Regions from separate parts of the Rahnella sp. RFA10(1/100) genome, predicted to be linked through region 1. Evidence: predicted binding sites of a transcription regulator. Region 1 holds the regulator's gene; each other region holds the start of a gene.
The links. Region 1 encodes CRP, which controls carbon source genes, mostly activating them, when cyclic AMP is high. Its sites were predicted from a motif close to ATGTGANNNNNNTCACAT; they were not measured.
Positions count from the first base shown of each region.

Region 2: garD (galactarate dehydratase) is a predicted target of CRP. The motif match lies at 2,740-2,757, and genes of this name have one in related genera.
Region 3: cytR (DNA-binding transcriptional regulator CytR) is a predicted target of CRP. The motif match lies at 2,007-2,024, and genes of this name have one in related genera.

Region 1 is NZ_SEWR01000005.1:14,376-19,600, reverse strand. It holds gene ETV65_RS15765 (aspartate aminotransferase family protein) at 1-201, shown strand, start outside; gene ETV65_RS15760 (YccS/YhfK family putative transporter) at 440-2,515, opposite strand; gene crp (cAMP-activated global transcriptional regulator CRP) at 2,577-3,209, opposite strand; gene ETV65_RS15750 (OsmC family protein) at 3,572-3,979, shown strand; gene ETV65_RS15745 (phosphoribulokinase) at 3,983-4,852, opposite strand; gene ETV65_RS15740 (YheU family protein) at 5,004-5,225, opposite strand, start outside.
Region 2 is NZ_SEWR01000006.1:254,787-260,011, reverse strand. It holds gene garR (2-hydroxy-3-oxopropionate reductase) at 1-222, opposite strand, end outside; gene garL (2-dehydro-3-deoxyglucarate aldolase) at 233-1,003, opposite strand; gene ETV65_RS18450 (MFS transporter) at 1,066-2,412, opposite strand; gene garD (galactarate dehydratase) at 2,963-4,534, shown strand; gene exbD (TonB system transport protein ExbD) at 4,606-5,040, opposite strand; gene exbB (tol-pal system-associated acyl-CoA thioesterase) at 5,050-5,225, opposite strand, start outside.
Region 3 is NZ_SEWR01000011.1:87,933-93,157, forward strand. It holds gene ftsN (cell division protein FtsN) at 1-810, opposite strand, end outside; gene cytR (DNA-binding transcriptional regulator CytR) at 910-1,938, opposite strand; gene priA (primosomal protein N') at 2,142-4,337, opposite strand; gene rpmE (50S ribosomal protein L31) at 4,539-4,751, shown strand; gene metJ (met regulon transcriptional regulator MetJ) at 4,904-5,221, opposite strand.

The DNA of each region.
Region 1 (5,225 bases):
CTGATCGGCGCCGAGCTTGCCGATGCGTATAAAAACCGTGCCGGAGAATTCCATGCCGCCGCCGCAGAAGCCGGGCTGATGATGCTGGTCGCCGGACCAAACGTGATGCGGTTTGCGCCTTCACTGGTGATTGATTTCGCTGACATCAGCGAAGGGATGGAAAGGTTTGAGAAGGCGGTGGGGAAAGTTTGTGGGGGGTGATCCCCACGGCCCCGTCTTTAAACGCTTGATCGAGAAAATTTCGGTTTCCCACTAACATTTATCACATGGTCTCTTGCGCCGAAACCGACCAAAGAGGGCTATGACTAGCCCTCTTTGGTCGGTTTCGGCGCGGTGAGTTAAGCGATCACGGCAATTGAAAAGCCGAAAGTTTCTCCATTTCAAAAAGCAGTCTGGCTGCAAGCCAGTAAAAAGGGGGATTTGAAAGGTGTCTCCCCTTTCACGCCCGCCGCGTCAGCCAGATCCCATGATGTGGTCGTTGCTTCCACGCCAGTGACGAGATCGTATGCATTACGCTGAGATGTGAAATCACGCGCCGCAGGTGGCGTTCCATTTCGGTCAGCGGCATATCCGGATGAAGTTCCGGCGCATTAAACAGATTATTCTCGCTGCCCGGCCCGTCATAGAGCAGTCGTTGCTGGCAGCTTTGCAGTGCGATTTCGCAGGTCTGCAAATATTCCGTCGCCAGTTTTTCCGGCAACATATAATGTTCGCGTGCGAGGATTGTCATCGCGTTGATATGTTCGACCACAAACTGGCTGTGTGTCACCCATAACCGCATGTCTGCCAGATAATGCGAGTTAAAGCCGGGCTCCTGCATCGCCTGGTTTAAAGAAGTGAACAGCTTATTGTGCGCCTGATTGACCCGCATACGGGTATACGCCAGTTTTGCGGTGTCGGGGTTTTCCTCAAGCAGCAGACGGATAGCGTCCTGATACGTTTCCAGCGCCTGATGCGCGTTCTGGCGCAGCAAACCGCTTTGCCATTGCGGCCATAGCCAGAGGGTGCCACCGAAGGCCAGCGCACAGCCGAGCAGCGTATCGACCAGTCTTGGTATCAGAAAATGCACACCGTTCATCGCCAGTAGTTGCAGGGTATACACTGCCGTCACCGTCATGCCGACCATCGCCAGCCCGTAATTTTTGCGTAAAACCGTATAGGACAACAAGGTGATCAGCAGCATGCACAGCAGCGTGGTGCTTTCCGGTAGCGCCAGTTTTAACAATCCTGAAGCAATCAGCAAACCGGCCAGCGTACCGAGCGCACGGTGCTGGATCCTGACCCGCGTGGCGTTATAGCCGTTCTGGCTGACCAGCATGATAGTCAGCAAAATCCAGTACGGTTTGGGCAAATTGAAGAACAGCCCCAGGCTGCTGCCAATCGCTAAAATAATGCCCAGACGCGCGGCATTACGCAGGGCCACGGATTTGAAAGAAAGATAGCTTTTTAGCGCAGTCCAGAAGGGCAGACGTGGCTGGGTGCTCATCAGATCGCGCCGGTATAACGGGCGCTGGGTCCGCAGCAGGCGCGCAATGCGGCTGAAATGGTAATAACAAAACTGGCCAACCGGATTGTCCGGGTTACGCGCGGCGATTTTCTCCAGCGCAGCCAGCTCATTGGCCATGGTAAAGCGCTCAGATAAACGGTGATAAAGAATATCGCCGGCAATCACCCGAAGACGGGTGGAAATCACCTGCGCATTGCGGCGGATTACCGCTTCTGCATGGCTTTCCTCAACCAGTTTCTGTACTTCCTCCGGCTGATGCAGGCTGACGGTAATGTGCTCCTGCAAATCGAGAGCAACCTGAAAAAGCTGAAACAGTCGCTTATGGTGATGATGATGTCCGTGTTGTGGCAGCATGTGTAATTGCTGATAAAGCAGGGCAATCAGATCGATAACCTGCTGCTGACGGGTAAGTAATGGCGGCAACGCCGTCTCGGGATCGGTATGTTGCGTCAGCAGACTGTACTTGGCCTCGAAATAATCCGCGAGTTGCAGATAAAGCTGGCTGAGCGTTTCGCGCATAGGCTGTTCTTGCGAAATACGAAACCACACCCAGTTAAACACCCCGTACCAGGCTGTGCCTGCTGCGAACAGCACCGGTGCCTGCCACATCGGGCGCACACCGACCATACTCAGCGTGAAAATAGTGGCTACCAGCGCGCCGGGTAACAGGCGCGCATGTAACGGGCTGATTTCACCGGTAACGCCGAGCAATAACGCCAGCGATAGCATGATCAGCGGCAGCGGAACGTACCAGTTTTCCAGCATCAGTTGCAGCAGAATGCTGCTCACGGCAAACAGTGAACCGCCGACGATCAGACGTTTGAAAAAGCGTTTGTGCGGGGTATCCAGACCGGCGATGTTACAGCAGGCCGGGCAGAGGGAAAACAGCAGACCCATTTGCAAGTTGCCAAACAGCCAGCAAATGCCAACAGGCAGGCACAACACCAGCGTCTGGCGCAGCGCGTAATTCACTTCAGGATGGTAAAACAGTTTTCGCCATAACGTCATGGGTAAAGCTTAGCCCATAAAAAAGGCGCGACAGTATTCTGCCGCGCCAATTTTCGAGGGATTAACGTGTGCCGTAAACGACAATCGTTTTCCCGTGTGCGGAGATCAGGCTCTGATCTTCCAGCATTTTGAGGATTCGTCCGACTGTTTCACGTGAACAACCGACGATTTGGCCAATTTCCTGACGGGTAATCTTGATTTGCATCCCGTCCGGATGGGTCATTGCATCAGGCTGTTTAGCCAGGTTGAGCAACGTTTGAGCGATACGACCGGTTACGTCGAGGAAGGCAAGGTTGCCGACTTTCTCTGACGTCACTTGCAGACGGTTGGCCATCTGCGCGGAGAGACGCATCAGAATATCCGGGTTAACCTGAATCAGCTGGCGGAACTTTTTATACGAAATTTCAGCCACTTCACAGGCAGTTTTAGCACGTACCCAGGCACTACGTTCCTGACCTTCTTCGAAGAGTCCCAGCTCACCGATGAAGTCACCTTGGTTAAGGTAGGACAGTATCATTTCCTTGCCTTCTTCATCTTTAATCAGGACAGCAACTGACCCTTTCACGATGTAGTAAAGCGTTTCGGCTTTTTCACCCTGGTGAATCAGCGTACTTTTAGAAGGATACTTATGTATATGACAGTGAGACAGGAACCATTCAAGAGTCGGGTCTGTTTGTGGCTTGCCGAGAACCATTAGCTATTATCCTCTGTTGTTATCGCTGCCCAAAATCACAGGGCTCAGAGTTCCCTGTATGGCACTTCAAATCCAAAGCGCCCTTTCAGCATATAACTCCCCAGAAATGCTGCAAGCGGATGTCGGAGTGCAACAGCCTGTTTATTGCTGTTAACACCGTGGGTTCTGTTCTTAAACCGCAAAAACCGTCACCGCAATTTACTGGAAAGTATGTTTCGGCTTTGTTTGTAGCACAGGTTTGAGATGCTGTCTTCTGTTGTCTCGCTTCAGCATGATGGCGATCGGGTTACGTTGCCAGATTTTGGTCTAAAGGGTACTCTGAGAGCAGATTTCTAAAAGTTTATTCACCGGGAGAATAGTTCATGCACGCACGTGTCAAATGGGTTGAAGGGCTGACCTTTTTAGGTGAGTCAGCGTCGGGTCATCAGATTTCAATGGATGGTAACGCGGGCGATAAAGCCCCAAGCCCGATGGAAATGTTACTGATGTCCGCAGGCGGCTGCAGTGCAATTGACGTGGTATCTATTTTACAGAAAGGCCGTAATGACGTGCGTGATTGTGAAGTGAAGCTGACTTCACAACGCCGCGAAGAAGCGCCGCGTCTGTTCACGCATATCAATCTGCATTTTATCGTCACCGGTAAGGATCTGACCGATAAGATTGTTGAACGTGCGGTCAGCCTTTCTGCCGAAAAATACTGTTCAGTGTCTCTGATGTTGGGTAAAGCGGCCACCATCACCCACAGCTTTGAAGTGATTGCAGCGGAATAAAGTTTACTCGATTTTCTTACCTTCCATCAGGCGCTGCACCAGTGGCGCCATGATCAGCTCCATCGCCAGCCCCATTTTCCCACCTGGTACCACCAGCGTTTTGATGTGCGAGATAAATGACCCCTGCAACATTGCCAGCAGATAGGGGAAATCGATGTCGTCCAGTCCCTGGAAATGGATCACCACAAAGCTTTCATCCAGTGACGGAATGGCTTTTGCTGCGAACGGGTTTGAGGTGTCGATAGTCGGCACACGCTGGAAGTTGATGTGGGTGCGGGAAAACTGCGGCGTAATGTAGCTGATATAATCATCCATCGAACGCACGACGGAATCCATCACTGCTTCACGTGAATGGCCACGCTCCCCGGTATCGCGCACCAGTTTCTGGATCCACTCCAGGTTAACGATAGGCACAACGCCGACCAGCAAATCGACCTGGGCGGCGACATCAATTTTGTCTGTCACTACACCGCCGTGCAGGCCTTCATAGAATAAGATATCCGTTGGTTCCGGCAACGCCTGCCATGGCGTAAACGTGCCCGGCACCTGATTATAGGGAACCGCTTCGTCATAAGTATGCAAATACTTACGTGAACGGCCGGTGCCGGTTTTGCCATATTCGATAAAGCTTTTTTCCAGCAAACCAAAGTCATTGGCTTCCGGCCCGAAATAACTGATGTGGCGCCCGAGATCGCGTGCCTTACGGATCGCCGCATCCATTTCAGGACGGGTGAAATGGTGAAAACTGTCGCCTTCCAGCTCCGCAGCGCGTAAGCCAAGCTGTTGAAATATTTTACGAAACGCCACGCTGGTGGTCGTGGTGCCTGCACCGCTCGAACCGGTAACGGCAATAACAGGATGTTTGGCTGACATAAATGCTTTTCTCCAGAAAGGGGATACAGGCTGGCGTGACGCGGTCTTTTCTGTGGTTGAAAATGTAGTGCCGTGCTGCGCATAATTAAGCCTATTGTTACCATATTTATTCGCGAAGTGACAGGTTGTCACAACCTGCTTTCGAGCGGCTCTACCCGTCCTGCGGCACTTCTTCCTGCCCGGCGCGGAACTGACCGCGTGGCATAATATTCAGCGTTTCATGCAACTCTGACCATACCAGCACAATATCACCGCTTTTCAGCTGACGTTTCACGTCATCGACTTTTTGTTCCAGCGATCTTTCCTGCTCGCCGTAATCGGTGCCTTCGCGCAATACGAAGGATTCCACCACGCTGGTGAGCAGTTCAGGATC
Region 2 (5,225 bases), on a different contig from region 1:
TGGCAACATGGTGATAATCACATCGGAAACGGCAGCAACCGCTTTTGGCGTGTCGGCGGCCGTTGCGCCGAGTTTTACGATTTCACTTACGTTATCCAGATTGCGGTCCATGACGACCAGCTCATAACCTGCTTTCAGCAGATTTTTGCTCATAGGCTTGCCCATGATGCCTAAACCAATAAAGCCAATTTTCATTCGGGTATCCTCTTTATAATGATGTATTGAGAGCAGATCACTGGGTGAAGCGATCGCACAGCGCCTGTGTACCTGCGCGGAAAACGCCTAAATCACTGCCGACCGCCACAAAGGTCGCGCCCCATTCCAGATAACGGCGGGCATCGGCTTCAACCGGAGCCAGAATACCGCTGGGTTTGCCATGCGCTTTTGCACGCGCAAAAATGTGACGGATAGCGGCCTGCACGTCCGGGTGCCCGGCGTTGCCAAGATGTCCCATGCCGGCGGCCAGATCACTCGGGCCGACGAAAATGCCGTCGATGCCATCAACAGCAGCAATGGCATCCAGATTGTCGACGCCTTGCTGGCTTTCGATTTGCACCATCACCGCAATGTTGTCATTGATGCGGGTGAAGTAATCCGGCACGGTGCCGAACATATTGCTGCGGTGTGAAACGGAAACGCCACGGATCCCGGCGGGCGGATAACGGGTTGATGCTACGGCCAGTTCTGCCTGTTCCTGTGTTTCTACAAACGGGATCAGAAAATTATAAAAACCGATGTCCAGCAGGCGTTTAATCACCACCGGATCATTAAATTGCGGACGGACCACCGGTGCGCTGCGGCTGCCTTTCAGCGCCATCAGCTGCGGCACAAAAGTACCGACATCGTTGGGTGCATGCTCACCATCAAGCAACAGCCAGTCAAAACCCGCCACACCCAGCACCTCGGTTGAAATCGGGCTGGATAATGCTGACCAACATCCAATCAGGGTTTTCCCTTGCAACAAATCCTGACGAAACTGATTTGGAATCATTTGATTACTCATATCTGATATCTGACCTCATCAAAGGGGCAGAGCCGGATATCCGGAATGCCCCGCATCACAATTTACTGTTTCTTAAGTTCCAGCCGTTTGATATCGCCGACCACCAGCAGATAGCAAAGCATTGCCATCAGTGCTGAACAACCCACAAAAATTAATGCCATATTGAAAGAGTGCAGACCTTTCACGATGTAGCCGATCACCAGCGGCGTCACGATAGAGGCGACATTACCGAATACGTTGAAAATGCCGCCGCACAAGCCGATGACTTCTTTCGGTGCGGTATCGGCAATCACCGGCCAGCCGAGCGCCCCGAAGCCTTTACCGAAGAAGGCCAGCGCCATCAGGGTAACGACCAGCGCATTATTGTCGGTGTAATTGCACAAGATGATGCTGGTGGCTAATAACATGCCCAGTACGATAGGAATTTTACGGGCCACGGTCAGCGAGTAACCACGTCTGATCAGAAAATCCGAGAACACGCCACCCAGCACACCGCCCGCAAAACCACACAGCGCAGGGATGGCGGCAATCATCCCGACTTTAAGAATAGACATACCCTTTTCCTGAACCAGATAAATCGGGAACCAGGTCAGGAAGAACCACGTAATGCTGTTAATGAAGTACTGACCGAAGAAGATCCCGAGCATCATGCGGCTGCTCAGCATCTGACGAACGTAACTCCATTTCGGACCACTTTTCGCGCTGCCGGTTTTCTTGTGGTCGATGTCCACCACCGCACCGCCGTCTTTCAGATACTCCAGCTCGCTTTTAGAAATATGCGGATGTTCCGGCGGGTTGTGAATGAATGTGATCCACACCAGTGTCAGCACAAAACCAATCACACCCATGACGATGAAAACATGTTCCCAGCCCCAGGCGTAGGTCAGCCAGCCCAGCAACGGTGAGAACAGTGCCAGGGAGAAATACTGGGCGGAGTTAAAAATTGCGGAAGCCGTGCCGCGTTCAGTGGTCGGAAACCAGGCTGCCACGATACGGGCATTTGCCGGAAAAGACGGCGCTTCTGAAAAGCCGAGCATGAAGCGCAGCATGAACAGTGTCAGTGCACCGTAAGCCAGCGGAAACCAGCCCACAAACCCCTGAAACAGGGTGAACAGCGACCAGAAGAACAAACTGTAGGTATACACTCTTTTGGAGCCAAATCTGTCCAGCAGCCAGCCGCCGGGTAATTGCATAATCAGGTAAGCCCAGCCGAATGCTGCAAAGATTTGTCCCATGTCGGCAGCATCCAGACCCAGCTCACGCGCGACCTCAGTACCCGCGATAGAAAGCGTTGCGCGGTCAGCGTAATTGACCGCCGTGATTAAAAAGATAATCAGCAAAATATAGTAACGTATGTGCGTACGTACCTTACTTTGCACGACTGTCCTGGACTGAGATTCAATGTTCATGGTGACCCTCATTATCATAATGCGAAAAATTTCAGGGAAATTACCGTTATCGAAATAACGTTTTGCATTCACCTGTGGTTATTCGCCGTACAGTTTCTTCATTCGAAACAGGCAACAAACGTTTTATTTATGATCGCCTGACATTTACCTGTATTACTTTCAACATCACCTTCAGAGGGCCAATACAGTATAAAAAAGAGGTTCCAAAATAACATTGTGCATTCGCCCAAGAATACCCCCGCTGATTGTGACTATTCTTTTGCATACACACATCGGTGTGGGAGGAGACTCACAGATTGTGCAAAGGCGATAACCGCGCCAACAAAAGGGTGATTAGCATCACATTGATTCTGTCACCTGCCACACAGAATGACATCCAACAGGCAAAAAGCTGGTCAGTTGCACAATGAGGTTCCCTGAAGACTGCCTTATAATGGATTCCATATCCTGTATTACCCGAGTATGTTTACAAGAGTCTTATTGAGCGTCAACTTCAGAGAATTAACCGGGATATATTATTCCGGGATGTTTAATAAACGCGGAGACAGTTATGTCACGTAATAAAGATAAAGAACACGCTACCGAAGCGCTTTTTATTAAAGTTCATGAAAGCGATAACGTAGCAATTATTGTGAATGACAACGGCTTAAAGGCCGGCACCCGATTTGCTAATGGTCTGGAATTAATTGAGCATATTCCGCAAGGCCATAAAGTGGCACTAGAGCCGATTGCCAAAGGCGGCGATATTATCCGTTACGGAGAAGTCATTGGTTATGCAGTACGGGATATTGCGCAGGGCGGATGGATCGACGAATCACTGGTTGAATTACCGGTCGCGCCTGAACTCGACAGCCTGCCGCTGGCCACCCGTGTACCGCCGGAACTGCCACCGCTGGAAGGTTATACCTTTGAAGGTTACCGTAATGCCGACGGCAGCGTCGGCACCAAAAACCTGCTCGGTATAACCACCAGCGTGCATTGTGTGGCGGGCGTGGTGGATTACGTGGTCAAAATCATCGAGCGTGATTTACTGCCGAAATTCCCCAATGTCGATGGCGTCGTGGCGCTGAACCATCTCTACGGTTGCGGCGTGGCAATTAACGCCCCCGCGGCGGTGGTGCCGATCCGCACTATCCACAATCTGGCGCTGAACCCGAACTTTGGCGGCGAAGTGATGGTGGTCGGTCTGGGCTGTGAAAAGCTGCAACCCGAGCGCCTGCTGGAAGGTACCCCGGACGTGCAGGCGATTTCCCTCGACGACACGCATATCGTCCGTTTGCAGGATGAACAGCATGTCGGTTTCCAGTCGATGGTGGACGATATCCTGACCGTCGCACAATTTCATCTGGAACGTCTGAACCGCCGTCAGCGCGAAACCTGCCCGGCTTCAGATCTGGTGGTGGGCACGCAGTGTGGCGGCAGTGATGCTTTCTCAGGCGTAACCGCCAACCCGGCGGTAGGTTATGCATCAGACCTTCTGGTGCGCTGCGGCGCAACGGTGATGTTCTCGGAAGTGACAGAAGTACGCGACGCCATCCATTTGCTGACGCCTCGCGCTGCGGACGTCGACGTGGGTAAGCGTCTGCTGGAAGAAATGGCCTGGTACGATAATTATTTGTCGATGGGCCAGACTGACCGCAGCGCTAATCCGTCTCCGGGCAACAAAAAAGGGGGGCTGGCTAATGTGGTTGAAAAAGCGCTGGGCTCCATTGCTAAATCCGGTACCAGTGCGATTTCTGAAGTGTTGTCACCCGGACAGCGTCCGACCAAAAAAGGCCTGATTTACGCCGCCACACCTGCCAGTGATTTTGTCTGCGGAACCCAGCAGTTGGCTTCGGGGATTACCGTTCAGGTATTCACTACCGGACGCGGTACGCCATACGGTCTGCTCGCCGTGCCTGTGATTAAAATGGCCACACGCACCACACTGGCAAACCGCTGGCATGACCTGATGGACATCAACGCCGGGACAATCGCAACGGGTGATGCCACTATTGAGGATGTGGGCTGGGAACTGTTCCATTTCATTCTGGACATCGCCAGCGGGCGCAAGAAAACCTGGTCAGATACCTGGGGCATCCACAATGCACTGGCGGTGTTTAACCCCGCCCCCGTGACCTGAGTCACCGATCCTCCGATAAACCAAAGGCCAGCAAATGCTGGCCTTTTGATGTTTCTGCACTGAAGAAAAACCTACTGCGCCGCTGCGGCACCGGCTTGTTCTGCACCGACCAGCCCGACTTTCAGATAACCGGCTTTACGCAGGTTATCCATCACACTCATCAGCGTTTCGTAATCCACACTCTTATCCGCACGGAAGAAAATCGTACTCTGTTTATTGCCCTGAGTACGCTCATCCAGCATGGCGGTCAGATTACTGCTGTTGACCGGTGTATCACCGAGAAACAGTTGCTTATCAGCTTTTACCGACAGGAAAATCGGTTTCTCCGGACGCGGCTGTTGTTTTGCCGTCGAAGCCGGTAAATCTACCCGCACATCTACGGTAGCCAGCGGCGCTGCCACCATGAAAATGATCAGCAATACCAGCATGACGTCGATAAAAGGCGTGACGTTGATGTCATGCATTTCACCACTTTCGTCGATATCATCGTTTAACCGAATAGCCATAATCTGTTCTTACCCTACACGTAACTGACCTGTCTGACCGCGTGGCGTATTGCTTTTGCTGGCAGCCAGATCCAAATCACGGCCCTGTAACAGGATTATCTGCGCCGCCACATCGCCGACCTGATGACGATAAGAGGTGATAGTACGGGCGAAAATATTGTAGATCACCACCGCAGGGATGGCCG
Region 3 (5,225 bases), on a different contig from region 1:
AGTGATCCGGCCTTCAAAGCCTTCAAATGCCAGCTTCGCGCGCTGCGATTCTGCCTGTTCCGTACCTTTGAAAGAACCACACTGCACCATAAAGCGTTGGGTTTTTTCCTGTGCTTTTGGTTTTTCCGGCTCAGCCTGAGTAATGGCGGCTGGCTGTTGCGGTTTCGGTACTTCTTTCACCGGCTCTTTAACCTGTGGCTTCGGTTTTGGCTGCGCTTGCACCTGAGCTTGCGGCGCGCGTACCGGCTGCGTTTGTGGCGTATACGTCGGCTGCGGCTGAACCTGGCGCGGCTGAGTTTGCACTGGTTGTTGCTGTGCGTATGTTGGCTGCTGTTGTTGAACCTGGCGCTGAGTATGTGCCGGCGCCTGCGCCACCTGGTTAGGGTCGTTATACGGCACTTCAGACAACTGTGTTGGCGTCTGGCGCATATCGGCCTGCATCTGTTCGAGAAGCTGGCGCTGTTCCGGCGTCAGTTGTGTTTTGGATTCGACCTGCCCGCCCGCTGTCGGTTCTGTCGGCGTGGTCACGCCCATCTGGCGGTTTTCCAATTCTTTAATGTAACGCCAGCGTTCTTCCGGCTTAGGCGGCAATCCGTTACCCGGACGGACAGCGTGCGTTGGCAACACTGTCGCTTCTTCACGTTTATTGTGCGCAATAAAATAGAGGCCACCGACAAACACCACCAGTACCGCAACGGCTAACACCACCATGGTTTTGGAGATCGTCGTGGAACTGCGTTTTTTACTCCGGCTGGTACTTTTCCGCCGCGCTCCTGAGCGCCCACGGCTTACATAGTCTCTTTGTGCCACTATCGTTTCGCTGTGTCGTGATGAATGAAGAAGTGCGTCATGTTACTCAACCCTGAACATTTACTGAAACTAAAACTGTCGAAGAACATAAAAACGGACTCACGCTTTGGGGGCAGCGGTGCTTTCCCGCACCACCAGCTCGCTATCAAGCAACAGTGAACCGTTTTGTACCGGATTCCCCTGTAACTGCTCAAGTAATAATAACATGGCCTGACGGCCAAGCTGGAATCTCGGCTGCGCAACAGTGGTCAGCGGAGGATCGGTATACTGGCTGGCCTTAATGTCATCGAAACCGACAACCGACAAATCCTGCGGAATGCGCAGACCCATTTTTTTCGCCTGGAACATAGCGCCAATCGCCATCACATCGTTGTGACAGAAAATCGCCGTCGGCGGGACGGGCAGTGCCATCAGCTCGGTGACGGCTTGCGCCCCCGATTCATAGCTGAAATCGCCATCAATGGTCAGCGAACTCTCGACACTCAGTCCGTTGCGGCGCAGTGCCTGTACATAACCTTGCGAACGGTACTGGCACAACGGCATATGTTTCGGGCCGGCGATGCAGGCAATACGCTGATGCCCCAGTTTAAGAAGATAATGCACGGCTTCGAACGCGGCTGTCAGGTTATCAATATGGACTGTCGGCAGTTCAAGTTCCGGCGCAAATTCATTGGCCATCACCATCGGCGGTAAGTTGCGTTGTTCTTCTTTACTGGCATCGAAAGGTAAATCAGAGCCAAGCAGGAGCATACCGTCAATTTGCTTGGTAATAATCAGATTGATAAAGGTTTTCTCTTGCTGATTTTGGTGAGCACAATCTCCGATCAACACCAGATAACCGCTTTCGGCGGCTGTACGCTCGATCCCCTGGATCAGGTCGGCGAAAAACGGATCGCAAATGTCGGGGACGATCACCAGAATAGTGCGTGATTCATTACGTTTCAGATTGCGGGCCAGTGCATGAGGAGAATACCCTACGGCCATCACAGCCTGATCAACTTTCTGACGGGTCGCGGCGGAGACTTTCTCCGGATTCATTAACGCACGGGATACGGTTGCTGTTGAAACGCCTGCCTGTTCAGCCACATCTTTCATTGTTGCGGCGGGTAATTCTTTCTTGTGCTCCAACGTCTCTCTCCTTGCAACAGCATCAAACTGACACAACAACATCAACATTCCTCACCTGGCTACGCATGATGTGTAGCTCATCACATTCTAAACAGAATGTGAGTAGGATTTGTTACCTAATTTGCATTAAAAGTGTGACGCAGATGCTTTTTTCGATCCATCACGCAAAAAACCTGACTCTTTATGCATATTTGCTTTGGAGATCAGCTATCAATCGGATCGACATCCAGGGTCCATTTCACTTTTTTGGCTTGTGGCAGACTTAAAATCAGCGGCTGGGAGCTTTTGATCAGATGCTGCAAAACGCGACGTGAAGGGTGCTGCAATAAAAGCTGCCAGCGGAAGCGTCCGCTGCGTTTGGCTTGTAACGCAGGAACCGGCCCCAGGATCCACAGCGAATCATCTTTCAGCGGACTGGATTCGATCAGATTGCGTAACTGCTGAAGAAACAGCGCCGATTGCTGATTATCGTGGTCTTCCGAACGGATCATAATATGGCTGGTATAGGGAGGGAGGAAGACGCTTTTGCGTTCCGCCAGCGTCTGTCTGGCAAACTCGTCGTAGCCCTGTTGCAACAATACCTGCAGTAGAGGATGTTCGGGATGGTGAGTTTGCAATACCACTTCCCCTTGCTTACCTGCGCGACCGGCACGGCCTGACACCTGCGTATAAAGCTGGGCAAAGCGCTCGGCAGAACGGAAATCCGCTGAGAACAAGGCACCGTCTACATCCAGCAGTGATACCAGCGTGACGTCAGGGAAGTGATGCCCTTTTGCCAGCATTTGCGTACCGATAAGAATACGTGCGCCGCCACGATGGACTTCACTCAGATGCTGTTCCAGTGAACCTTTACGGCTGGTGGTATCGCGGTCAATCCGCGTGATAGGCGTATCCGGGAACAACGGTGCCAGTTCATTTTCCAGCTGTTCTGTACCGACGCCGACCGAGACCAGTTGTGTTGAGCCGCAATGCGGACACTGATGCGGCACGGCGCGCTGACTGTCACAATGGTGGCAGCGCAGCTGACGCTGATTCTGGTGCAGGGTGTAATAGTGATCGCAGCGCTGACATTCGGCTATCCAGCCGCACTCATGGCACAGCAGGGCAGGCGCATAGCCACGGCGGTTGAGGAACAACATCACCTGATTATCGGCCTTCAGGTGTTCCTGCATTTTCTGGATCAGCGGTTGAGACAGCCCGACTTTTAGCTGCAACCCTTTTAAATCCAGCAGATTTTGCCGGGCGAGTTTGGCATTTCCGGCTCGTTTGGTCAGTCTGAGCTGGCGATATTTTCCCCGTTCAACATTGTGCAGCGTTTCCAGAGCCGGGGTTGCCGAGCCCATAATAATCGGAATATTTTCAGCGTGAGCGCGGTATACCGCCAGATCACGGGCGTGATAGCGCCAGCCTTCCTGCTGCTTATAAGAACTGTCGTGTTCTTCATCAATGATAATGACACCAAGGCGTGCAAACGGCGTAAACAGCGACGAGCGGGTGCCAATCACAATGCCTGCTTCGCCATTGCGCGCCCGCAGCCAGACGGCGAGGCGTTCGCTGTCGTTCAGACCGGAATGGAGTACATCCACCGGCGCACTGAAACGCTCGCGAAAACGCGCGATGGTTTGCGGCGTCAGGCCAATTTCCGGCACCATCACCAGCGCCTGCCGACCTTGCGCCAGAATGTTTTCCAGCACACTCAGATACACTTCGGTTTTACCCGAGCCGGTCACACCGGCCAGCAACCAGGCGGAAAATTGTTGATCTTCACTGCGGATCGCACCGACGGCGGTGGCCTGCTCGGTATTGAGCCGTAAACGCTCACCGATCACCGAGAAATCCAGCCGCCAGTCGTGCGTGGCGGGCGCGATACTGCGTAAATCCGTCAGCCCTTTGGCACGGAGTGCCTGCAAGGCGGTATCAGTAAGATCCAGGTCGGCGACCTGATGACGATACAACGGTTTTTGCATCAGTGCGGCCATTGCCTGCTGCTGTTTGGGTGCCCGTTTCAGGCTGTCGAGCGGCGTGGCCCGCCCCTGCTCGGTGGCGAACCATTGCCACAGCGGCGTAAGTTCAGCGGCTTTACCCTGACGTAATAACACCGGCAACGCATGGAACAGCACTTCGCCGATCGGATAATGATAATAGTCGGCAGCCCAGAACAGGATGCGCCACAAATCGGGGGTAAACAGGCTGGCACTGTCGAGGACTTCCCGTACCGGTTTCAGTTTTTCCAGGCCAAATTCGCTGAAGTCACTGACTTTGGTCACGATGCCGATGGCGTCACGTTTACCGAAAGGCACACTGACCCGGCAACCCGGTGAAACCTGCATATCAGGCGGCAACAGATAGTCAAAAGTACGGGCGAGCGGGACAGGTAAAGCAACGTGGGCAACAGGCATTGGGGGTCCAGACTATAAAAAAATGACGAGATAGTGTACACTGTGTCCTTCGAAATGCATGAACATCATTGCGCGGTACTCAGAGATTCTGTATGATTCGCCGCCTTTGGTGCATTTCGTACTCAAAGCCTATCATCCACTACGCGTGGTGTCTGACAGAACAGGGTTGGATAGCGACGCGGCCTTAAGAAGAGGTTTTCCATGAAACAAGGTATTCACCCTAAATATGTAGAAATTACTGCAACTTGCTCATGCGGTAATGTTATCAAAACTCACTCAACTGTGGGTCACGATCTGAACCTGGACGTTTGTGGCGAATGTCACCCGTTCTACACTGGTAAGCAACGTGAAGTGGCTACCGGTGGCCGCGTTGACCGCTTCAACAAGCGTTTCAGCGTTCCAAGCAGCAAATAAGCTTCGCTTGAGAGCAAAAAAAGGCGCCTTTGGCGCCTTTTTTGTTGCCTGCCGTTTCACTTCCTGACAAACAATTTTTTTCTCACAAAGATACTGAAAAAACGCGCGACGGGGTCGCACGGTCTTTTCAGCATATCTCTGCGTTGCAGCGATCAGTATTCCCAGGTATCAGGATCCACACCCAATTCACGCATCAGGATCTTCGCCGCTTCCGGTATTTCGTCACTGCGTTCTTTACGCAGGTCTTCGTCATTCGGCAAAGGCTGGCCGGTGAAGGCATGCAGAAAAGCCTCACATAATAATTCACTGTTGGTCGCATGACGCAGGTTGTTCACCTGCCGACGGGTGCGTTCATCGGTGAGAATTTTGAGGACTTTCAGCGGAATGGATACCGTGATTTTCTTAACTTGTTCGCTTTTCTTACCGTGTTCAGCGTAAGGGCTGACATATTCGCCGTTCCACTCAGCCATGGGA